DNA from 4 places in the Herbaspirillum sp. BH-1 genome. Region 3 is predicted to be linked to each of the others. Evidence: predicted binding sites of a transcription regulator. Region 3 holds the regulator's gene; each other region holds the start of a gene.
The links. The regulator sigma-54, encoded in region 3, starts transcription at its own class of promoters, with help from an activator protein. The targets are predictions, from matches to a motif close to TGGCANGNAANCTGCTTT.
Positions count from the first base shown of each region.

Region 1 (5,762 bases), on a different contig from region 3:
AGGCCAGGTAGAGCAGGTAGGCCGCGCCACCCAGGCGCAGTGCGTCATAGGCCAGGGGCACCGCCATCACCAGCGCGGTGATGCCGCCTGCCGCACAGAGCATATAGAAGACCGATCCCAGCACGATGCCGCCCAGCGAGATCAGCCCGGCCTTGCGGCCCTGGCAGACCGAACGCGAAACCAGATAAAGCATGTTCGGTCCGGGCGTAAGTACCATGCCCAGGCAGATCGCGCCAAAGGCAAGCAGGGTGGAGGTGGTGGGCATGGGCGGGCTCTTTCCGGAAATGACGCGAGCGGCGTCATCGCCGCTCCAGCCATCACAGACTAGCCCGGTCAGGGCGGTCGCAAAAGATACAGAGCCGCCGCATGGTCATCGCAACAGGCCCTGGCGGCATCAACAGTGCGGCGTCATCCCGTATTGAGGGCGCGACGGTACTGGATCGCTTCGGCAATATGCGCCGCCTGGATGGCAGGCGCGCCGGCCAGATCAGCGATGGTGCGCGCCAGCCGCAGCACGCGGTGATAGGCCCGGGCCGACCACTGCAGGCGGACCATGGCCTGCTGCAGCAGTTGCGCGCCCTCGGCGCCGGGTTCGCAATACCGGTCCACCGCGCCGCCGCTCAATTGGCTGTTGGGCATGCCCTGGCGTTGCCATTGCCGCTCGGCGGCGGCCGCCACCCGTGCGGCGATGGCGTCGCTGGATTCCCCCTGGCCAGGCGCGCCCAGCTCTGTGGGCGTCAGCGCAGCCACCTGCAATTGCATGTCGATGCGATCCAGCAGGGGGCCGGACAGGCGTTGCTGGTAGCGCTTGACCAGCTCGGGCGTGCAGCGGCAGCGCCCGGTCGGGTCGGCGTAGAAGCCACATGGGCAGGGGTTCATGGCCGCGACCAGCTGGAAGCGCGCCGGAAACTCCGCCTGGCGCGCCGCCCGTGAAATGACGATGTGACCCGACTCCATCGGCTGGCGCAGCACATCGAGCACGCTGCGCGGGTATTCCGCGATCTCGTCCAGGAACAGCACCCCGTGATGGGCCAGCGAGATCTCGCCCGGGCGGGGCGTGCCACCGCCACCGACCAGCGCCACGGCGGAGGCCGTGTGATGTGGAGCGCGATAGGGGCGCTGTTTCCAACGGGCGCTGTCGAAGTGGCCGGCCAGCGATTGCACCGCCGCCGACTCCAGCGCCTGTGCTTCGCTCATGGGTGGCAGGATGCCGGCAAAACGCGTGGCCAGCATCGATTTGCCCGCACCGGGTGGCCCCACCAGCAGGATGCTGTGCCCCCCGGCGGCCGCGACCTCCATCGCCCGCCTGGCCCGGAGCTGTCCCTTGATATCGCTGAAATCGGGATAGGCCGGGCGCCTGCCCGCTGCCCCGGCCCCGGTGGCGCCTCGATGGCGCTGCAGGCGGCCGCTCTCGTCGCGGGCGCTGAAATGCGCGCATACATCCAGCAGCGACGCGGCCGGAAGGATGGTCGCCTGCTGCACCAGCGCCGCCTCGTCGGCATTGCCGGCCGGCAGGATGAAGGCAGGTTGCCTTCCGTCCGACTCCGCGGGCTGCTGCATGGCGCAGGTCATCGCCAGTGCGCCGCGGATCGGCCGCAACTGGCCCGACAGCGACAGTTCGCCGGCGTATTCATAGTCATCCAGATGGTCAGAGGGAATCTGCCCGGAGGCCGCCAGGATGCCCAGGGCGATCGGCAGGTCGAAGCGCCCGGATTCCTTGGGAAGGTCGGCAGGCGCCAGGTTGACCGTGATGCGTCGCGCCGGGAATTCGAACCGCGCATTCTGCAGCGCCGCCCGGACGCGGTCCTTGGCTTCCTTCACTTCGGCTTCGGGAAGACCGACGATGGTGAAGGATGGCAGGCCATTGGCCAGATGCACTTCCACCGTCACCGGTGGGGCGGCCATCCCGGCCAGCGCGCGGCTGCGCAAGACCGCCAGGCTCATCGCAACGAGCCCGGCAGTGTGCTGGAAGGGAAAAGGGGAGGGGGAGGAAAGGAAGAGAAGGTCGTCGCCAGGGTCATGGGGTCTGTTTTTGCTGAGCCTCAAGCTCGGCAACACGCGCTTCCAGCGCTTCCAGGCGGGCGCGGGTCTTGGCCAGCACCTGGGCCTGGATGTCGAATTCCTCGCGCGTGACCAGGTCCAGCTTGGCAAAACCCTGGCTCAGCATGGCCTTGACGTTCTTCTCGATGTCCTTGGCCGGAGAATTCTCGATCGCCTTGTTGATCTTGGATTGCAGGTCTTCAAAAAATGGGGGCTTGTCCATGTCGGATCTCCTTGGCAGATAGCTAAGCTGCAAGTTTAGCGGTTTCGCAGCCATCCTCAAAACGCGATGCCCTGATGAGACCGTTTTTTTGCGAGCGGGTGCCGGAAAGTGAAGAATTTTCCTTCAGGAAATGCGCCGACTTGGTGACTTTGGCTTCGCCCCGGGCCCACGCACCAAAATGTGTTTGCCTCGTTTGACGCAGGATTATCAAAAAGCAATCAATATCGCACCACAGTCGTGCATTTTCGCTTCCGATGCACTATTTTGAAGCTGGTGTCGAAAAAAATCGTTGCAAATCTCCGCTTTACAGCAAAAACACAAGTCTGCCTTGCCGAAAGGACATGGCACGGCTCCTGCTACATGGTTTGGGCAAAAGACTAAAAGACTTAACTGTTAAACACAAACCAGAGGGAAAGTCATGAAGAAACTGATTCTTGCAACAGCCATCGCAGCATCCTTCGTTTCTACCGTGGCCCGTGCAGAGGACGCCAAGCCAGACAATGAATTGAGCTTCAACGCTGCGGTCGTGAGCGATTACCGCTACCGCGGCCTGACCCAGACGCGTTTCGACCCCGCCCTGCAGGTTGGCGCTGACTACACGCACAACCCGACCGGCCTGTACGCCGGTACCTGGCTGACCAACATCAAGTGGATCAAGGACGCGGGCGCACTGACCGGTACCGATACCAAGGGCAATGTCGAATGGGACATCTACGGCGGCAAGCGTGGTGACATCGGCGGCGGCTTCACCTACGACGTCGGCGGCCTGTACTACTACTACCCGGGCAACACCCTGGCCAATGCCGGCCTGAAGAACGCCAATACCTTCGAACTGTATGGCCAGATCGGTTACGGCCCGGGCTACTTCAAGTATTCGCAATCGCTGACCAACCTGTTCGGCGCGGTCAACAGCAAGTACAGCCAGTACTACGACCTGGGTGCCAACTTCGAGACCTTCTATGGCGTGATGCTGGGTCTGCACGTGGGTCACCAGAACGTGCGCGGTAACCCCAACGAGGCCAGCTACACCGACTGGAAGATCGGCCTGTCCAAGACCTTCGACGAAGTTGCCGGCATCACCCTGGGCGTGGCCTATGTCGGTACCGACATGAAGGATGGCTTCGCTACCACTCCGGCATCGGACGGTGCCAAGAACGTCGGCAAGAACGGCGTCGTCGTCTCCATCAGCAAAACTTTCTAACAAGAGGTTCGTATGAAACTGATCACTGCGATCATCAAGCCGTTCAAGCTGGACGAGGTGCGTGAAGCCCTCTCCGCGATCGGTGTGCAAGGCATCACCGTGACCGAAGTCAAGGGCTTCGGTCGTCAGAAAGGCCATACCGAGCTCTATCGTGGCGCCGAGTATGTGGTCGATTTCCTGCCCAAGACCAAGATCGAGGCAGCGGTGGACGACGCCATCGTCGAGCGCGCGCTGGAAGCCATCGAGACCGCAGCCCGCACCGGCAAGATCGGTGACGGCAAGATCTTCGTCCAGGATCTGCTGGATGTGATCCGTATCCGCACCGGCGAAACCGGCAAAGACGCTCTGTAAAAAAAGGGGAATTCTAATGAGCATGAAGAAAATGTTTTCCGGCGCGCTCGCCATTGGCGCGCTGCTGTTTGCAGTAGGTTTTACTGCCCCGGCCCAGGCGCAGGACGCGCCCAAGCCTGAAGCTGCGGCCACCGCCGCTGCCCCGGCTGCTGCCGCTCCGGCTGCACCCAAGGCTGAAGCTGCCGCTCCTGCCGCTGCTGCTCCTGCCGCCCCGGCGGCCGCTGCCGCCGCACCTGCACCGGTGCCCAACAAGGGCGATACCGCCTGGATGCTGGTCTGCACCGCCTTCGTCATCCTCATGACCCTGCCGGGCCTGGGTCTGTTCTACGGCGGTCTGGTGCGCAGCAAGAACATGCTGTCGGTGCTGATGCAGTGCTTCATGATCTTCTCGCTGATCTACATCCTGTGGTTCGTGTACGGCTACAGCATCGCGTTCACCGAGGGCGGAGCATTCTTCGGCGGCTTCGACCGACTGTTCCTGCATGGCCTCACGGGTGACTCCAACACCGGTACCTTCAGCAAGGGCGTGGTCATCCCCGAACTGGTCTTCGTGGCCTTCCAGGGTGCTTTTGCAGCCATCACCGTGGCGCTGATCATCGGTTCCTTCGCAGAACGCGTGAAGTTCTCCGCCGTGATCCTGTTCTCGATCCTGTGGTTCACCTTCTCCTACCTGCCGATGGCCCACATGGTCTGGTTCTGGCCGGGTCCGGACGCCTTCACCGACGCTGCTGCCGCTGAAAAGGCGACCGCGATCTCGGGCTGGCTGTTCCAGAAGGGCGCGCTGGATTACGCCGGCGGCACCGTGGTGCACATCAACGCCGCTATCGCTGGCCTGGTCGGTTCCTATGTGATCGGCAAGCGTATCGGTTTCGGCAAGGAAGCCTTCAAGCCGCATAGCCTGACCCTGACCATGGTCGGTGCCTCGCTGCTGTGGTTCGGCTGGTTCGGCTTCAACGCCGGCTCCGGTCTGGAAGCCAACGGTGGTGCTGCCCTGGCCTTCGTCAACACCATCCTGGCAACTGCTGCTGCCGTGCTGTCCTGGAGCTTCGGCGAATGGATCGGCAAGGGCAAGCCCTCCATGCTGGGTGCTGCTTCGGGTGCTGTCGCCGGTCTGGTGGCGATCACTCCGGCGGCCGGCTTCGTGGGCGTCATCGGCGCCGTGGTCATGGGCCTGCTGGCTGGCCTGCTGTGCCTGTGGGGCGTGAGCGGTCTGAAGAAGCTGCTGGGTTCGGACGACGCGCTGGACGTGTTCGGCGTGCACGGCGTGGGCGGCATCCTGGGTGCCATCCTGACCGGTGTGTTCGCTGCACCGAGCCTGGGCGGCACCGGCATCTACGACTACGTCGCCAATGCCGTGGCACCGGACTACTCCATCGGCGGCCAGGTCTGGATCCAGTTCCAGGGCGTGCTGACCACCGTGGTGGTCTCGGGTGTGGTTTCCTTCATCGCTTACAAGATCGTCGACGTCGTCATCGGTCTGCGTGTGACCGAAGAGGAAGAACGCGAAGGCCTGGACATTTCCAGCCACGGCGAGTCGGCCTACCACTAAGCATCAGCTGTAACGAGTCTGCAGTATTCCTTCGGGGCTGGAAACGGCCTCTTTATAAGGCGCCTTCGGGCGCCTTTTTTCATTTTCCGGCCGCCGGGAAGAGACTGGTAAGTGAAGATTTCTTCATGGTAATGCTGCAAGTGATGCGCTTTTGCATCGCCGCGCAATAATTCCCGACTATTTGACTCGGGCTCTTTAAAATACCTTCATCATCGCCATCTGGAGTCTCCCAGCCACGCCCATGCAGCGACCGTGGCCGGTCCGGGGGCGTGGCTGAAATGGCAACAGCGCAGCCCGGCGGGCTATACCGCGTCGCAACACGGATGCAGGAATCCGCTAAAATCGTCACTCGCTGCCGGCATTTACATCTCGTTAAGGTTTTTTATGGTCCCGCATCT
Region 1 is NZ_PKOI01000018.1:12,101-17,862, forward strand. Features, by position in the region: gene HBH1_RS19785 (LysE family translocator) at 1-265, opposite strand, end outside; gene HBH1_RS19790 (YifB family Mg chelatase-like AAA ATPase) at 409-1,944, opposite strand; gene HBH1_RS19795 (accessory factor UbiK family protein) at 2,018-2,263, opposite strand; gene HBH1_RS19800 (TorF family putative porin) at 2,682-3,464, shown strand; gene HBH1_RS19805 (P-II family nitrogen regulator) at 3,477-3,815, shown strand; gene HBH1_RS19810 (ammonium transporter) at 3,832-5,364, shown strand; gene gshA (glutamate--cysteine ligase) at 5,749-5,762, shown strand, end outside.
Region 1: a site for sigma-54 is predicted at 2,606-2,623, ahead of HBH1_RS19800 (TorF family putative porin). Genes of this name have one in related genera too.

Region 2 (5,762 bases), on a different contig from region 3:
TCCACCGACAGGTGCAGCTTGATGACCGAGCTCATCGCGATCACTTCGCGGGCGATGGAGGCGGCCTCTTCGGCGATGCCCTGCGTGCACAGGGCCTTGAGTTGTTGTACGTGGCCGATGATGTCGGCGTGTTCGCGGCGGTATTTGTCCAGGTTCATATCGTTTTGCTCATGGATGATGGAAGAGCCCGCACCGGGGCAGGTCGGCCAGGTGCGGGGGCAGGACTAGAGGGCATTACTGCAGGGCGGCTGCGGGTCCGAAGAATTCGTAACGCGCCTGCGCCGCCGGTACGCCCAGTTCCTCCAGCGCCTGCCTGATGGCCTTCATGAAGGGCTTGGGGCCGACGAAGTAGGCGTCCACATCACGATCGGCCGGCAGCCACTGCTGCAACAGCGCGGCATCGATAAAGCCGTGCGCATGCGGCGCCACATCGCCGGCACGCTGGTTCTCGTAGCAGAAGCGCACCTGCAGCTGGGGATGGCGGGCGGCCAGTTCTTCCAGCGCGCTACGGAAGGCGTGCACTCCCGCATGACGGGCGGCATGGATGAAGTGCACCGGACGGCCGCTGGGCAGGGCCGCGACCAGCATGCTCATCATCGGCGTGATGCCGACGCCGCCGCTGATGAGCACCAGCGGCCTGGTGCTGGCGGTCAAGGTGAACTCGCCGGAGGGCGGGAAAAGTTCCACCACCGACCCCACATGGATCTGGTCATGCAGATGGCGCGAGACCTTGCCGTTGGCTTCGCGCTTGACGCTGATGCGGTACTGCGCCGGCTGTCCGTTCTGGCGCAGCGGCGCCGACAGCGAATACTGGCGACGCTGCTCCTCGCCGTCGACCGTCATGCGCAGGCCGATGTACTGGCCCGGTTCGAAGTCCAGCAGGCTGCCGCCATCCTGCGGCACGAAGTAGAAGGACGTGATTTCCTCGCTCTCGGCCACCTTGCGGCTGACCACGAAATGACGGCCACCGCGCCAGCCACCGGGCGCTTCGGCCTTGCTGTCGTACTGCTGGCGCTCGGCGCCGATCAGGATATCGGCCAGCTGCCCATAGGCCGCGCCCCAGGCGTCGATGACGGCATCGGTGGCGATATCCGCACCCAGCACTTCGCGGATGGCGCGCAGCAGGCAATCGCCCACCATCGGGTAGTGCTCGGGCATGACCTGCACCGCGACGTGCTTGTTGATGATCTGTGCTGCCAGGGGGCCCAGTTCTTCCAGGCGGTCGATGTGGCGGGCATACATCAGCACGCCGTTGGCCAGCGCCCGTGGCTGGTCGCCGCTGGCCTGGTGGGTACGATTGAACAGGGGACGCACTTGCGGATAGTCACGCATGAGCATCTGGTAAAAGTGCGTGGTCAGGGCCTCGCCGCCCGATTCGAGCAGGGGGACGGTGGACTTGACGATGGCGAGTTGGGCTTCGGTCAGCATGCTGGGCCTTTCAGTGGTGGAGTGGGGGTGCCGGAGTACCGGTCTGCCCTGATGTATTACAAAAGCCGTGCCACCATCCTGTCCTAATAAAATCAATGACTTAGGAAATATCCGTGTGATTTTTACCTGTGTCATAATGACTTTAATTCACTTTATTGGTAGTCAATATGACTTCAAAGGCTTTGCTGGATGCGCTGTTGCCGCTGGTGGCCGACCTCTCCCGTGAGATCGATGATCGGGAGCGCTACCGGCGCCTGCTGCAGACCTTGCGCACGCTCTTTCCCTGCGACGCGGCCGCGCTGCTGCGGCTGGAGGGCGAGGTGCTGGTGCCGCTGGCCATCGACGGTCTTTCTGGCGACACCCTCGGGCGGCGCTTCCGGGTGGCGGATCACCCGCGCTTCGGCGTGCTGCTGGCCAATGTGGCACCCACGCGCTTCCCGGCCGATTCCAGCTTGCCCGACCCCTATGATGGTCTGGTCGACGGGCTCAACGACGCCCATTCCGGCCAGCTGGAAGTGCACGATTGCATGGGGTGTGCGCTGACCGTCAACGGCCGTCCCTGGGGCCTGGTCACGCTGGATGCGCTGGGGCCGGGCCGCTTCGACGGGGTCGACATGGCCTCGCTGCATGCCTTTGCCGCGCTGGCGGCCGCCACCGTCAACGTGGCCGAGCGCATCAGTGACCTCTCGCAAGCCGGAGAACAGGCGCGCCAGCGCGCCGAAGCCTATCGTCTCGGGCTGGAGGAAAGCCGGGGCAAGCGTGAACTGATCGGCCAGAGCCCGGCCCAGCGCCAGCTGATGGAAGAAATACGCATGGCCGCACCCAGCGACATGACGGTGTTGGTCAGCGGCGAAACCGGCACCGGCAAGGAGCTGGTGGCGCACGCCCTGCATGCCGCCTCGCCCCGCGCCCACAAGCCCATGATCAGCCTGAACTGCGCCGCCTTGCCCGACACCCTGGTCGAGAGCGAACTGTTCGGCCACGTCCGTGGCGCCTTCTCGGGCGCGGTGGCTGACCGTCGCGGCAAGTTCGAGATGGCCGATGGCGGTACGCTGTTCCTGGATGAAGTCGGCGAGTTGCCGCTGGCGGTGCAGGCCAAACTGCTGCGGGTACTGCAGAGCGGGCAATTGCAGCGGGTGGGATCGGACCGTGAACATCGGGTCGATGTACGCCTGATCGCCGCCACCAATCGCGACCTGGCCGAAGAGGTCAAGCGCGGTCACTTCCGGGCCGACTTCTATCACCGGCTGTCGGTCTTTCCCATCCGGGTGCCGCCGCTACGTGAGCGGGGTCGCGACGTGCTGCTGCTGGCCGGGTATTTCCTGGAGCAGAACCGCGCAAGACTGGGTCTGACCAGCCTGCGGCTGTCCGCCGACGCCCAGCGCGCCCTGCAGCAATACCCATGGCCGGGCAACATCCGGGAGCTGGAACATCTGGTCGGCCGCAGCGCCTTGCGTGCCCTCGCAGCACAGCCGCAGCGTCCGTCCATCCTCACGCTGGACGCCGAGGCGCTGGACCTGCGCACGCCGCTGGCGCTCGCATCCGATGCAAGCGCGGCAATTGGGAATGCTGTCGCGGGAGTCAATCCGACCGGCGCCACGCCGGAGCTGCGCTCGTTGCCACTGCGCGATGCGGTGGAGCACTACGAGCGCGAGCTGGTCGGTGCCAGCCTGGAGCGACACCAGGGCAACCTGGCGGCTGCCGCACGCGAGCTGGGGCTGGACCGGGCCAACCTGAGCCGACTGGCCCGCAGACTAGGATTGCGTTGATGGCTTCAGGAGGAACACGGCATGACCATGAGAGCAGGGCGCCTGTGCCTGAGAGCGAAGGCACCGCAGTCGACACGCTCTAAAAAAAATCGGCCAGTGCTCGCCGGGCAGATACCCGTGAGCACTGGCCGCAGCGTCTTACCGACGACGCCGGGAAGTTCAGGCTTGTGGCCGTTCGCTGTCCAGTTCCGCCAGTTGCCCGCGAATGCGGAGGGCGGTCAGGTGGCGGGCGGCGGCGGCATCGTCGTTGACGTGTTGCAGGTCTTCCGGCGGTGCGCTGATCGCTTTGACGGGAGCCCCTTGCTGCGGGCTGCCTGGAATGCCAGGGTTGAGTTGCGACATGATGTTCTCCAAGGGATGAAAATCTTGTGCAGACCCGCGGCCGGCAGGGCCGACGGGCAGGGCTGCCAAATCCTGTTCGCAGGGGGCGGCGAGGAAACATCGCGGCCGATATGTGAACGTTTTGGCAAGCCAGATGAATGCATATTAGCCGTTTTAGCTGCGCTGCAACAGGTGTTCGAGGACCTAAATTTTTGTAGGAAGTCGCGAAATGTTGGGGTGAGGCAAGGATAAGCACCTGCCATTCGCTTCGAATTTGCTGCGCAGCAATGCAAGGTGAGTTTCGGGCCTTCGATGCGCGAGCTTGCCGATTGGTACCCGAGTCCCGCTATCCCTGCGCATCGATTCCTACGCCAACTGGTGGCATTGGCCGATGCCGGTTGCCGGCATGAGCGGCTAGCCTTGCTGAATCGTCCATCCCCTCATACCTCATGCAAGGAGTCCCAATGAACGAGCGCAAGCACGACAATTCCAACACCTACAAGATCATCGAAGTCGTGGGCAGTTCGCCCAACAGCAGCGACGAGGCCATCCGCAATGCCCTGGCCGACGTCGTCAAGACCGTCAAGAACGTCGACTGGTTCGAGGTCACCCAATGCCGTGGCCATGTTGAAAATGGCAGCATCGGCCATTTCCAGGTCGGTCTGAAGATCGGTTTCCGGGTCGAGGCCTGATTCCGCCAGGCGAGCGGTCGACTGCACGGCAGAGCTTGGGCGGCCCTTCCCACGGATGAGGGATACAGGGCCGCAATCGGGCTGGTCCCCATATAGCGAGGTTCAATTGGCGGCTTTCAGGCTCCTTTGGCTAAAGTAGGGGTTCATCACCGCGCGCAGCGGCGATACTCGCCACGGCAGCCACGGTATCCACGCCAGCACCGCCACCTGAACCGCTGGAACTGCGCCCTCTTCATCGTCAATTCGTCGTCAATTCGTCGTACTGCGGCCCGCGCTGCGTGACCCGGCCGGCTTTTGTGTTTTCGTGCAGTGCGGTAGCAGGTCTCGTCACCTATACGGATTTCTGCTCAGCGTGCCGCTCCGGTTTTTTCGCCGCGCTGCAACAGTAGGATTCATCCTACGCGATCTCACGCCGCTGTCCGATAGTGAGGGCTGATCCTGATCCGTATAACGTAATCATCGGCGCTCAAAAGTTTGTCCAGGCCAACATAACAACAAGGACATGTCTTCGCCCGGCCACCGGATCAAGCCCGGCCGAGGCGCAGATGCAATGCGATGCGACGAGCCAAGGGTGCTTTCCATCTCAGGTGCTTTCACACATTAGGGGTCCATCTTGCAAGCTCGAGTTCTGTTAGTCAGCTCGGAGGCCGTACCGCTCGTCAAGACCGGTGGCCTGGCCGACGTCATCACCGCTTTGGCGGTAGCGCTGCGCAAAGTCGGCATCGACGCCAGCATCCTCATGCCCGCCTATCCGGAGGCGGTGCGCAATCTCGGCGAGACGGTACAGATCGGTCTCAAGCATGGACTGCCCGGCGGCGCCGGCCGGCTCCTGCGCGGCACCATCCCCGGCACCGACGTGCCGGCACTGCTGCTCGATACCGCGCGTTTCCGCCAGCGCGGCGCCAACCCCTATGTCGATGCCGATGGCGTGGAGTTCGGCGACAACGCGCTGTGCTTCGCCGACCTCTCACATGCGGCCGTGGCCATCTGCGCCGGTGAGACCAGCCTGCCGGCACCGCACGTGGTGCACGCCAATGACTGGCACGCCGGGCTGATTCCCTGCCTCCTGAAGCTGCGCGGGCTGGATCACATCGGCACCATGCTGACCATCCACAACCTGGCCTTCCAGGGCAATTTCGCGCTGGGCTCGGCCGAGCAGATCGGTATTCCCCAGCACCTGCTGACCGGCGATGGCGTGGAATACTGGGGCAAGCTGTCCTTCCTCAAAGCCGGCATCCGCTTCTCCGATTGCGTCTCCACCGTCAGCCGCAACTATGCCGAAGAGATCATGACCCCGCGCTTCGGCTGCGGCATGGACGGCATCCTGTCCTTCCGCAAGCTGGACCTGCGCGCCATCCCCAATGCCATTGACGCCGAGCTGTGGAACCCCGCCAACGATCCGCTGATCGCCCGCAATTTCAGCGTCGGCAACATGAAGGGCAAGTCTGCCTGCAAGCGCGACCTGCAAAAGCTGTTCGGCCTGCCGGTCGATCCCTTCGCCCCGGTGATGGGCCTGGGCAGCCGCATCTCGCACCAGAAGATGGCCGACGTC
Region 2 is NZ_PKOI01000005.1:40,811-46,572, forward strand. Features, by position in the region: gene HBH1_RS08540 (hemerythrin domain-containing protein) at 1-158, opposite strand, end outside; gene hmpA (NO-inducible flavohemoprotein) at 235-1,428, opposite strand; gene norR (nitric oxide reductase transcriptional regulator NorR) at 1,596-3,197, shown strand; gene HBH1_RS08555 (hypothetical protein) at 3,357-3,539, opposite strand; gene HBH1_RS08560 (dodecin) at 3,983-4,210, shown strand; gene glgA (glycogen synthase GlgA) at 4,824-5,762, shown strand, end outside.
Region 2: a site for sigma-54 is predicted at 1,484-1,501, ahead of hmpA (NO-inducible flavohemoprotein). Genes of this name have one in related genera too.

Region 3 (5,762 bases):
AATACCTGCTGCTGCTGCCCGATGACGAGATCGTCAAGACCGACAAACCGGTTGCAATGACGATGGGCACCACCAGATTGAATGGAGTGGGCATGCTGGCCAACAACGCCACCCAGGTTGTGCAGTTGTTCGGCAATGTGCGCGGTTATTACGAGCCCACGCCGAAGAAACGCTAAACCGGTTGTCCCCACGATAAAAACGCCAAGAACCGACCAGACAGGAAATCCATGAAACGCTCACTCTTACTGCCGATGCTGATGCTGGCTGCCGTGTGCGGCGTGGCCCACGCCGAGAAGGCGGACTCCACCAAGCCCACCAACATCGAGGCGGACCAGATGGTCTACGACGACGTGCGCCAGGTGAAGACCTTCACCGGCAACGTCGTCATGACCCGCGGCACCCTGATCATCAAGGCAGGCCGCGTGGTACTCACGACCGACCAGTACGGCTATGAAAATGCGGTGCTGTACGCGGCTCCTGGTGCACTGGCGAACTTCCGCCAGAAGCGCGATGGTGGCCCCAACCTGTGGATCGAAGGCCAGGCCGAACGCATCGAGTATTCCGAGCAGACCGAGGTCTCCAAGCTGTTCCAGCGCGCGCACATCCAGCGCATGGATGGCAGCCGCATCACTGACGAAGTCAATGGCGAATTCATTTCCTATGACAGCCGCGCCGAGTTCTACTCCGTCAACAACACCGCCAGCGGCGAAAGCAAGCCGGGGGCAGGACGCATCACTGCCGTGATCCAGCCCAAGAACCCGCCTCCGGCGGATGCCTCCCAGCCTTCCACGCCCGCACAGCCCGCTACGCCGGCACCGGCCCAGCGCCGTCAGAACGGAAAGGACCAGTAACGATGGCAAGCTCACTGGTCGTTCGCGGCCTGAAGAAAAGCTACGGTGCGCGCCAGGTGGTGCGTGACGTCTCCATGGAAGTGCGTAGTGGCGAAGTGGTCGGCCTGCTTGGCCCCAACGGTGCCGGCAAGACCACCTCGTTCTACATGATCGTCGGCCTGGTCCCCTCGGACGGTGGCGAAATCGATCTGGACGGTTCGCCCATCTCGCGCCTGCCGATCCACAAGCGCGCCACGCTGGGGCTGTCCTACCTGCCGCAGGAAGCCTCGGTGTTCCGCAAGCTGACGGTGGAAGACAACATCCGCGCCGTGCTGGAGCTGCGCCAGGAAGACGGCAAGCCGCTCTCGCGCGATGAAATCGAGGGCCGCCTGAACAACCTGCTGCATGAACTGCAGATCGAAAAGCTGCGCGAGAGCCAGGCACTGTCGCTCTCCGGTGGCGAACGCCGCCGCGTGGAAATCGCCCGCGCACTGGCCACCGATCCGCGCTTCGTGCTGCTGGACGAACCGTTTGCCGGTATCGACCCGATTGCAGTGATCGAAATCCAGCGCATCGTGCGCTTCCTCAAGGAACGCGGCATCGGCGTGCTCATCACCGACCACAACGTGCGGGAAACCCTGGGTATCTGCGACCGCGCCTACATCATCAACCAGGGCACGGTGCTGGCCAGCGGTAACCCGGAAGAGATCATCGCCAACGAATCGGTGCGCCGGGTATACCTGGGCGAACACTTCCGCATGTAGCACCCACCGTCCATCGGCCGTACAACGGTATTGCAACCAGCGGGCCACGCCGCTCCCAGAAAGACAGATGAAACAGTCGCTCCAGTTACGTACCTCGCAGCACCTCGCATTGACGCCGCAACTGCAGCAGTCGATCAGGCTGCTGCAACTGTCGACGCTGGAACTGCACCAGGAACTGGAACAGATCCTGTCCGACAATCCCCTGCTCGAACGCCTGGACGACGCGCTCGACAATTCGGTGCGCCTATTGGCCGATGGCGCGGTCTCTTCGGCGCCCTCCACCGGAGTGGCCGAGCCCGCTGGCGACAGCGGCAACGAAGCAGCTCCTGCCGCTACCGATGGCGAAGCCAGTTTCGACTACCAGGACAACAGCCCCGAGAGCGGCGTCAGCGGGGAATCCGACTGGAGCTTCGACGACGTGGCGCGCAGTGGCAAGTCGCCCGACGATGACGATGCCCGCCCGCAACTGGAAGCGCATGAGCTGACCCTGCGCGAACACCTGCTGGAACAGATCCGGGTCACCGCCCGCACGCACCGCGACCGTGCGCTGCTGGAACTGCTCACCGATGCGCTGGACGAAAGTGGTTACCTCGAAGAACCGCTGGAAGACATCCTCGCGCGCCTGCCGGAAGAGCTGGGCGTTGACCTGGAAGAACTGTCGATCTCGCTGAAGCTGCTGCAGAGCCTGGACCCGGCCGGGGTGGGTGCGCGCAGTGCCGGTGAATGTCTGGCACTGCAGATCCGCCGCCTGCCCAAGGTGCCCTTCGTCACCCGCAAGCTGGCCTTGAGGATCGTCGAGGATTACCTGCCGCTGTTCGCGCAACGCGACTTCAACAAGATCAAGAAGGCCCTCGATTGCGATGACGAGGACCTGCGCGAAGCACAGACGGTGATCCGTCAGTGCCGTCCGCATCCGGGCGCCGAATTCGCGCGCGATGCTTCGGACTACGTGGTGCCGGACGTGATTGTCAAACAGACAAAGAACGGCTGGCAGGTCATGCTCAACCATGAGGTCATGCCCAAGCTGCGCGTCAATGCGATGTATGCGAGTGCGCTCAAGCAGGCCAAGGGCGAAGGATCGCTGTCTTCCCAGTTGCAGGAAGCCAAGTGGCTCATCAAGAACATGCGGCAACGTTTCGATACAATTTTGCGAGTCGCGCAGGCTATTGTCGAACGTCAAAGAAACTTCTTTTCACATGGCGCAGTCGCCATGCGGCCCCTTGTGCTGCGTGAAATTGCTGATACACTGGGTCTACACGAGAGCACAATCTCTCGCGTGACAACTCAGAAATACATGCTCACGCCGCACGGCATGTTCGAGTTGAAGTACTTCTTCGGTAGCCACGTCGCGACTGAAACCGGAGGCGAAGCCTCCTCCACCGCGATACGGGCGCTGATCAAACAGTTGATAGGAGCCGAAAACCCGCAGACCCCATTATCCGATAGCAAGATTGCGGATATGCTGGCAGAACAAGGCATGGTGGTCGCGCGACGCACAGTCGCCAAATACCGCGAAGTGTTGAAGATTCCGCCAGTCAATCTCCGCAAGTCCCTCTGAGCTTTCCTCAGTTTTTCTGTAGCAGTACCGTTGCTGTGTTCAGGCAAGCATCCCTACCTGGTGCCCATGCCATCCGACACGAAGACCGTGCCCGTGGTACAGCAGCTGTAGACGATGCATCGCACGAACCTCCAGTGACCTCACGATAGGAGTCTTGTATGAATCTGACCATCAGTGGACACCACCTCGAACTGACCCCCGCCATCCGGGAATACGTGCAAAGCAAGCTGGCCCGTATCAAGCGCCATTTCGACAACGTGATCGACGTCAGCGTGATCCTGAGCGTAGATAAACTCACAGAAAAGGAAAAGCGCCAAAAAGCGGAAATCAACGTCCACATCAAGGGGAAGGATCTACATGCGGAAAGCATTGCGCACGACCTCTATGCCGCCATCGATGCCCTGATCGACAAGCTCGACCGCCAGGTCATCAAGCACAAGGACCGCTTGCAGGAGCATCACTCCATGGCCAAGCGTCTGCCCGACGATACCCCCACTGATGCAGTGGCTGGCGCGGCATAAGACAAGGACCCGGGACCATTCCTGCCGGCGGGTGCGCAACGACAGCGTGACGCATAAGGTGGGAATCTCATGAGGAAGGGGCGCGCAAGCGCCCTTTTTCATTTTGCGGCGCCGGGGTCGGTTTCATTTCCTGTGGCAAACAGTGATCCCGCGTCCATCACCGCCGTTGTTCTCCCGACGCGGCCCGTAATGAGACTTGAAGGGGCTCCTCCCGCCCTCATCTTGGTGGCAAGGTCCAAAGGGAAATCGTATAAATGATTTCCACCAAGCAATGCCGGACGACACCCCAACCACGCCGCAACCCTGCCGACTTCAACGCGAGCGGCGGCTTTTCCCTATAATGTCGGCAATCCCATTTTTAAAGGCATAGCCATGAGCGACGTCCAATCCTGGATCAAAGAAACCGTGACCCAAAACCCTGTCGTGCTGTTCATGAAGGGAACCGCCCAGTTCCCGCAATGCGGCTTCTCCGGCAAGGCCATCCAGCTGCTCAAGGCCAGCGGCGCCGAGAACATCGTTACCGTCAACGTGCTGGAAAGCGCCGACGTGCGTCAGGGCATCAAGGAATACTCGAACTGGCCAACCATTCCCCAGCTGTACGTGAAGGGTGAATTCGTCGGCGGCTCCGATATCATGAGCGAGATGTACGCCTCGGGCGAACTGCAGACCCTGATCAAGGGCTAAACCCGGCGCATCGCTGCCCTGCTCCGGTTTCTCTTGTGAGTTCCACTTCCAGTCCGCCACGCCAGCGTCTGATCGTCGCCATCACCGGTGCGACCGGGGCGATCTATGGCGTGCGCCTGCTGGAGCACCTGCGCAAGCATGGTCAGGTGGAAACCCATCTGATGATTTCCGAAGCCGGCGTGCTCAATCTGCACCAGGAACTGGACATGCGGCGCAAGGAGGTCGAAGCCCTGGCCGACGTGGTGCATCACGTGCGCGACGTCGGCGCCTGCATCGCCAGCGGCTCCTTCGCCTCCACCGGCATGGTGGTGGCACCCTGTTCGATGAAGACCCTGGCCGCCGTGGCGCATGGTCTCTCCGACAACCTCATCACCCGCGCCGCCGACGTGGTCCTGAAAGAACGTCGTCGCCTGGTACTGATGGTGCGCGAAACGCCCTTCAACCTGGCCCACCTGCGCAACATGACCGCCGTCACCGAGATGGGCGGTGTGATCTTCCCGCCGCTGCCCGGTTTCTACCAGCGCCCGGCCTCGATGGAAGAGATGGTCGATCACACCCTCGGGCGCGTGCTGGACATGTTCGGGATTTCCATGCAGCTCACTCCCGAATGGCAAGGCATGAAGGGTGGAGCTGACTGATGGAAAAAAGTGCGATGGACAAGATCACCTCGCACTTTGCGGCCTTGTCGTCTCTCATCCCGCTGCGGCCGATTCGTTCTGATGATGACTATGACCGCGCAGTCACCACCCTGAATCAATTGCTCGACGCCGGTGCCGGCAATGAAAAGCACCCTCTGGCCGATCTGGTCGATACACTCGGCAGCCTCATTGCCGAATACGACGACAAGCACTTCCCGTTGCAGCAGGTCTCTCCTGTGGATGTCCTGCAATTCCTGATGGAGCAACATCAGCTCACACAATCCGACCTGCCCGAGATCGGCTCACAAGGCGTGGTCTCCGAAATCCTGCGCGGCAAGCGCGAATTGAATCTGCGTCAGGTCAAGGCACTGGCCCAGCGCTTCGGCGTCGGTGCATCGGTCTTTATCGGCTAGACGCGGCTTGCCCGAACAACACCAATGAAAATGGCCGCAGTACACAACCGCGGCCACTTCTTCACTTCCGATCCCGCCGGGAAGAATCAACCCCGCCCGATATAGGGCATCTTGGTCGCCATCACCGTCATGAACTGCACATTGGCATCCAGCGGCAGGCTGTCCATGTAGAGGATGGCCTTGGCTACATGCTCGGCGTCCATGGTCGGTTCGACCTTGGTGGAGCCGTCGGCCTGCAAGGTGCCTTTCTTCATCAGCGTGGTCATGTCGGTGGAGGCATTGCCGATGTCGATCTGGCCGCAGGCGATGTCATAGGCGCGACCATCCAGCGAGGTGGCCTTGGTCAGGCCCGTG
Region 3 is NZ_PKOI01000011.1:35,749-41,510, forward strand. Features, by position in the region: gene lptC (LPS export ABC transporter periplasmic protein LptC) at 1-176, shown strand, start outside; gene lptA (lipopolysaccharide transport periplasmic protein LptA) at 228-851, shown strand; gene lptB (LPS export ABC transporter ATP-binding protein) at 854-1,594, shown strand; gene HBH1_RS15325 (RNA polymerase factor sigma-54) at 1,662-3,152, shown strand; gene hpf (ribosome hibernation-promoting factor, HPF/YfiA family) at 3,311-3,673, shown strand; gene grxD (Grx4 family monothiol glutaredoxin) at 4,046-4,357, shown strand; gene HBH1_RS15340 (UbiX family flavin prenyltransferase) at 4,393-4,995, shown strand; gene HBH1_RS15345 (helix-turn-helix domain-containing protein) at 4,995-5,408, shown strand; gene HBH1_RS15350 (SDR family oxidoreductase) at 5,495-5,762, opposite strand, start outside.

Region 4 (5,762 bases), on a different contig from region 3:
ACTGGTGGGTGGGGCCGTCTTCGCCCAGGCCGATGGAGTCGTGGGTGAACACGAACAGCGAACGGATCTTCATCAGCGCGGCCATGCGCAGGGCATTGCGGCTGTAGTCGGAGAAGGTCAGGAAGGTCGCGCCGAAGGGCAGGTAGCCGCCATGCAGGGCGATACCGTTCATCATGGCGCTCATGCCGAACTCGCGCACACCGTAGTTGATGTGGTTGCCGCGCTGGTCGGCGCGCACGGCCACCGATTCCTTCCAGTTGGTCAGGTTCGAGCCGGTCAGGTCGGCCGAGCCACCCAGGAATTCCGGCAGTGCCTGCGCATAGGCCTGGATGGCGTTCTGGCTGGCCTTGCGGGTGGCGATGGTTTCCTTCTTTTCCAGCGTGGAATTGATATAGGCGGTCACCGTCGATTCGAACGCGGCCGGCAGTTCGCCCTTCAGGCGGCGCAGCAGTTCGGCGGCTTCGGCCGGGAACTGGGCGGCGTAGGTATCGAAGGTCTGCTTCCAGCTGGATTCGAAATCGGCACCGGTGGCCTTGGCATCCCAGGCGGCATAGACGTCGGCGGGAATCTCGAAGGGGGCGGCGGACCAGCCCAGCGCTTCGCGCACGGCAGCGATTTCCTTGTCGCCCAGGGCGGCGCCGTGGACCTTGTCGGTGCCGGCCAGGTTGGGCGAACCCTTGCCGATGACGGTGCGGCAGCAGATCAGGGTCGGCTTGTCGGCCAGCTTGGCCTGGTGGATGGCGGCGCTGACCGCCTCGACGTTGTGGCCGTCCACGGCCGGGATGACGTTCCAGCCGTAGGCTTCGAAGCGCTTCGGGGTGTCGTCCTTGAACCAGCCTTCGACGTGGCCGTCGATGGAGATGCCGTTGTCGTCATACAGCACGATCAGCTTGGACAGGTTCAGCACGCCCGCCAGCGAGCAGGCCTCGTGCGAGATGCCTTCCATCAGGCAGCCATCGCCGACGAAGGCGTAGGTGTAATGATCGACCACGGACAGGCCGGGCTTGTTGAATTCGGCCGCCAGCAGCTTTTCGGCCAGCGCCATGCCCACGGCATTGGTGATGCCCTGGCCCAGCGGGCCGGTGGTGGTTTCCACGCCCGGGGTGATATGCACTTCGGGGTGGCCGGCGGTCTTGGAATGCAGCTGGCGGAAGCTCTTGATGTCTTCCATCGACAGGTCGTAACCGGTCAGGTGCAGCAGCGCGTACTGCAGCATGGAGCCGTGGCCGTTGGAGAGCACGAAGCGGTCGCGGTTGGCCCACTGCGGATTGGCCGGATTGTGGCGATAGTGCTTGGCCCACAGGGCGACTGCGATTTCGGCCATCCCCATCGGCATGCCCGGGTGACCGGAATTGGCTTTCTGAACTGCGTCCATCGCCAGCGCGCGGATCGCGTTGGCCATCTTGTCGGTGGGGAGAGTGGAAATCATGTCGATGTCTGTGTGTGCTGTGCTGTGCTGGAGGCGCCGACTGGCGCATGAATCGGGTTCTGAAGCCAAAGCGCCCGCCCGGAATACCCGGGACAAGCGCGGGGCCGTATTTTACCAGAGTGCGTCGGGGGGATTAAAATTCGGGGTCGGCCTATGAATCGTCTGACAAGATTTTTCGATGTTTCTTGCATTTTCTTGATCTCCCTCGCCCCCAGGACCCTGCCCCATGCCTCGTTTCTATTTCCCGCACCCCCTGGCGATCGGTTCGGCCGTGGTCCTGCCCGAGCAGATCGCCCACCACGTGCAGGTGCTGCGCCTGCAGCCGGGCGACACCATCACCCTCTTCAATGGCGAAGGGGGTGAATACACCGCCAGCCTGACCGCCATCGAAAAAAAGCGCGCCCACGCCGAACCCAAGACCTTCTCCCCGCGCGAAGCCGAGCTGCCCTATGGCCTGACCCTGGCCCAGGCCCTGCCCGAAGGGTCGAAGATGGACTGGATCATCGAAAAAGCCGTGGAACTGGGTGCCACCGCCCTCCAGCCGCTGGCCGCGCAACGTTGCGTGGTACGGCTTTCGGGCGAACGCGCCGAGAAGAAGCAGGCCCACTGGCAAGGCATCGTCCACGCCGCCGCCGAACAATGTGGCCGCAACCGCCTGCCGCATCTGGCCGAAGTGACCGACTTCAAGCGCTGGATCGCCCAGAGCGACCTGCACCGGCGCATCCTGCTCTCGCCCCGCGGCGAGCAGCCGCTCTCCGGCTGGGCCCGCCATCACCCACCGCAGGCAGTGACGCTGGTGGTCGGCCCGGAAGGTGGCTTCAGCGAGGAAGAAGAAAACCTGGCCTGCGCCCAGGGCGCGCTGATGTTGTCCATGGGCAGCCGCGTGCTGCGCACCGAGACCGCCGGGCTGGCCGCTCTGGCCGCCCTGAATGCGGTATGGGGCGAACTGTAATCTCCGGCTGACCCGACCTGCCGACCTGCCGCCTAAACGTGCGGACCCGCCGCACTTGAGGTGCAAAAACGGCGCAGGCCTCACCAATTTGTCTCATCGACAAGCTGCGCCGTTGCTCCCGTGACATCCTGCCGTGCGGCAATTTCCTCCGCAAAGCCGCTTCCTGCCTGACTTTCCCCTCCAACCGCAGCCCCCGACGAAGGCCTGGCACGCCTTCTGCTTAAAGATATTCAATCTTGTATTCAAGTTTGAATATCCAAAATGAACGCCACCCAGACCCCGCAACAAGCTGCCTTCCAAGCCGCCGATATCCACGCCAGCGCCGGTGCGGACAGCCCCACCATCGCCGCCACCCTGGCCGCCTACCGCGAGGGGCGCAGCACGCCCGGCAAGACCGTGGCCGATCTGCTGGCGCGCATCGACAGCGCCGGTCGCAATGAAGTCTGGATCAGCCGGGTGCCGCCCAAGCAGCTCAAGCAACAGGCCGCCGCCCTGGACCTGATGCTGCAGATCAAGGGCGAGGCGGTGTTCGAGACCATGCCGCTGTTCGGCATCCCCTTCGCGGTCAAGGACAACATCGACGTGGCCGACATGTCCACCACCGGCGCCTGTCCCGAATTCGGCCGTCTGGCCAGCGAGAGCGCCACCGTGGTGCAACGCCTGCAGGCCGCCGGCGCCCTGCTGGTGGGCAAGACCAACCTCGACCAGTTCGCCACCGGGCTGGTGGGCGTGCGCTCACCCTACGGTGCGGTGCGCAATGCGCTCAAGCCGCAGTATGTCTCGGGCGGGTCCAGTTCCGGTTCGGCCGTGGCCGTGGCGCTGGGACAGGTGATGTTTTCGCTGGGGACCGATACCGCCGGCTCGGGCCGCGTGCCGGCCGCCTTCAACCATCTGGTGGGCCTCAAGCCGACCAAGGGACTCATCAGCGCACGTGGCCTGGTGCCGGCCTGCCGCACCCTGGACTGCATCTCCATCTTCGCCCACGACGTGGCCGACGCCTGGCGCGTGCTGCACAGCGCCGCCGGCTACGACGCCGAGGACGGTTATTCGCGCCGCCCGGCGATGCTGGGCGTGAAGCGCCGTGGCTACCGCATCGCCATTCCTGATGTCTGCGAGTTCTACGGCGACACGGTCGCCCAGGAAGCCTGGGAGCGCAGCCTGGCGCAGATCGCGGCACTGCCCGGCGTGACGCTGGCGCGCATTCCCTTCGCTCCCTTCAGCGATGCCGCGCAACTGCTGTACCAGGGGCCCTGGGTGGCCGAACGCCGCGCCGCATTGGGCGACTTCTTCCTGGAAAACCCGCAGGCCATCGACCCGGTGGTGCATCAGATCACCGCCCAGTCGGACAATTACGACGCGGTGGATGCCTTCAATGCCCAGTACCGTCTGGCCGACCTGCGACGCGAGGCCGAAGACCTGCTCGAAGGCAGCGACCTGATGCTGGTGCCGACCACCACCACCTTCCCCACCATCGCCGAGGTCCAGGCCGATCCGGTGGTGCGCAATTCGCAACTGGGCTACTACACCAACTTCGTCAACCTGATGGACATGGCGGCCCTGGCCATCCCTGGCGTGTGGCGGCGCGACGGCCTGCCGGCCGGCGTGACCCTGATCGGCCCGGCCGGGTCCGACCATCTGCTGGCCGAGGCTGGTGCGCGCCTGCAGCAGCAACTGGGCGGTGCCGCCCAGGCCGATGCGATTGCCGCCACGCCGCTGCCCTTCAATGAAAGCACCATCAAGGTCTGCGTGGTCGGCGCCCATCTCTCTGGCCAGCCGCTGAACTGGCAATTGCTGGAAGCCGGCGCACGCCGCGTGGCCGTCACCCGCACCGCCGCCCACTACCGCCTGTATGCCCTGGCCGGCACCACGCCGCCCAAACCCGGCCTGGCCCGCACCGAAGGCGATGGCGCCGCCATTGCGGTGGAAGTGTGGGAAATGCCGCTGCGCCAGTTCGGCGGCTTCGTGGCCGCCATTCCGGCGCCGCTGGGCATCGGCACGGTGGAGCTGGCCGACGGCAGCAGCGTCAAGGGCTTCATCTGCGAGCCGGCCGGCATTGCCGGCGCCACCGACATCACCTACCACGGCGGCTGGGTCCACTACCTCGATTCGCTGAACTGACACGACCGATACGACCGATACGACCGACACCTCACCACGGAGCTGCTCATGAAAAAGAACACCCTCTCCCCCCTGCAGGACACCACCCGCCGCCGCTTCATCGCCACGGCCGGCGTGGTGGCGGCGGGCGCCGCCATCGCTGGCGCCCCGGCCATCCTGCGCGCGCAGACGCCGCCGATCCGCATCGGCTACTGGCCGGTGGCCGCCGGCCTGCCCTTCTACGCCGCCGTGGAAGCGGGCTATTTCAAGGAAGCCGGGCTGGAAGTGCAGGCCATCAAGTTCGCCGGTGCCCAGCAGGTGATGGAAGCCATGCTGGCCGGCCGTGCCGATGGCTCGGCCAATGGCACCGGGGCTGGCAACCTGGCCATCGGCGAGATCGCGCAGCCGGGCCTGTTCAAGATCTTCGCCACCAATCCCAGCAATGCCAAGTACGTGCTCGATGAATTCCTGGTGCCCAAGGACAGCCCGGTCAAATCGATTGCCGAATTGAAGGGCAAGAAGGTCGCCTCCGGCCCCGGCATCCAGAACGTCACGCTGGCCAAGACCGTGCTGGAACGGGCCGGCGCCACCGGCGCTACCGTGGTGGAACTGCCCATCGGCCAGCACGTTGCCTCGCTGGCGGCCGGCCAGGTCGATGCCGCCTATACGCTGGAACCCACCGGCACCGTGGGCCGCATGAACAACACCACCCGCGTGCTGGAAGCGGGCGTAATCGCGAAGTACATCCTGGGCGACCCGATGGCGCCCTGGCATGGCGGTGCGGCAGCGCTGACCACGGAATTCATCAAGAAGCATCCCGAAGTGGCCCGCAAATACATCGCCGCCTATGCGCGTGGCATCGAACTGGTGCGCAGCAAGCCCGACCAGGCGCGCGCCTACCTCAAGGGCTATACCGCCATCGAGGGTTCGCTCACCAATGAAGTGCCGCTGGCGGCCTACATGCTCTACAACGAGTTCAAGCCCAGCGATATCGCCTACTTCCAGAAGTTCTACGACCTGTTCGTCGAGAAGGGTGTGTTCTCGCAGCGCATCGTGGTCGACAACCTGATCTACAAGGGCTGAGGCCATCATGAACGAGACCGTCGCTCCTTCCGTGACCGTGGCCGCCAGCAAGCCCACGGCGACCTCGCCCCCTTCTCCACCAACCGTCGTGCGCAAGCGCCCGGCACTGGGCCGGCTCTTGCCCATCGTCGGCCCCATCGCGCTGTTCGTGGTGTGGGACCTGGTGGTGCGCGCCGGCTGGATCAAGGCGATCCTGCTGCC
Region 4 is NZ_PKOI01000001.1:304,978-310,739, reverse strand. Features, by position in the region: gene tkt (transketolase) at 1-1,498, opposite strand, end outside; gene HBH1_RS01410 (16S rRNA (uracil(1498)-N(3))-methyltransferase) at 1,656-2,381, shown strand; gene atzF (allophanate hydrolase) at 2,643-4,499, shown strand; gene HBH1_RS01400 (ABC transporter substrate-binding protein) at 4,548-5,561, shown strand; gene HBH1_RS01395 (ABC transporter permease) at 5,569-5,762, shown strand, end outside.
Region 4: a site for sigma-54 is predicted at 2,587-2,604, ahead of atzF (allophanate hydrolase). Genes of this name have one in related genera too.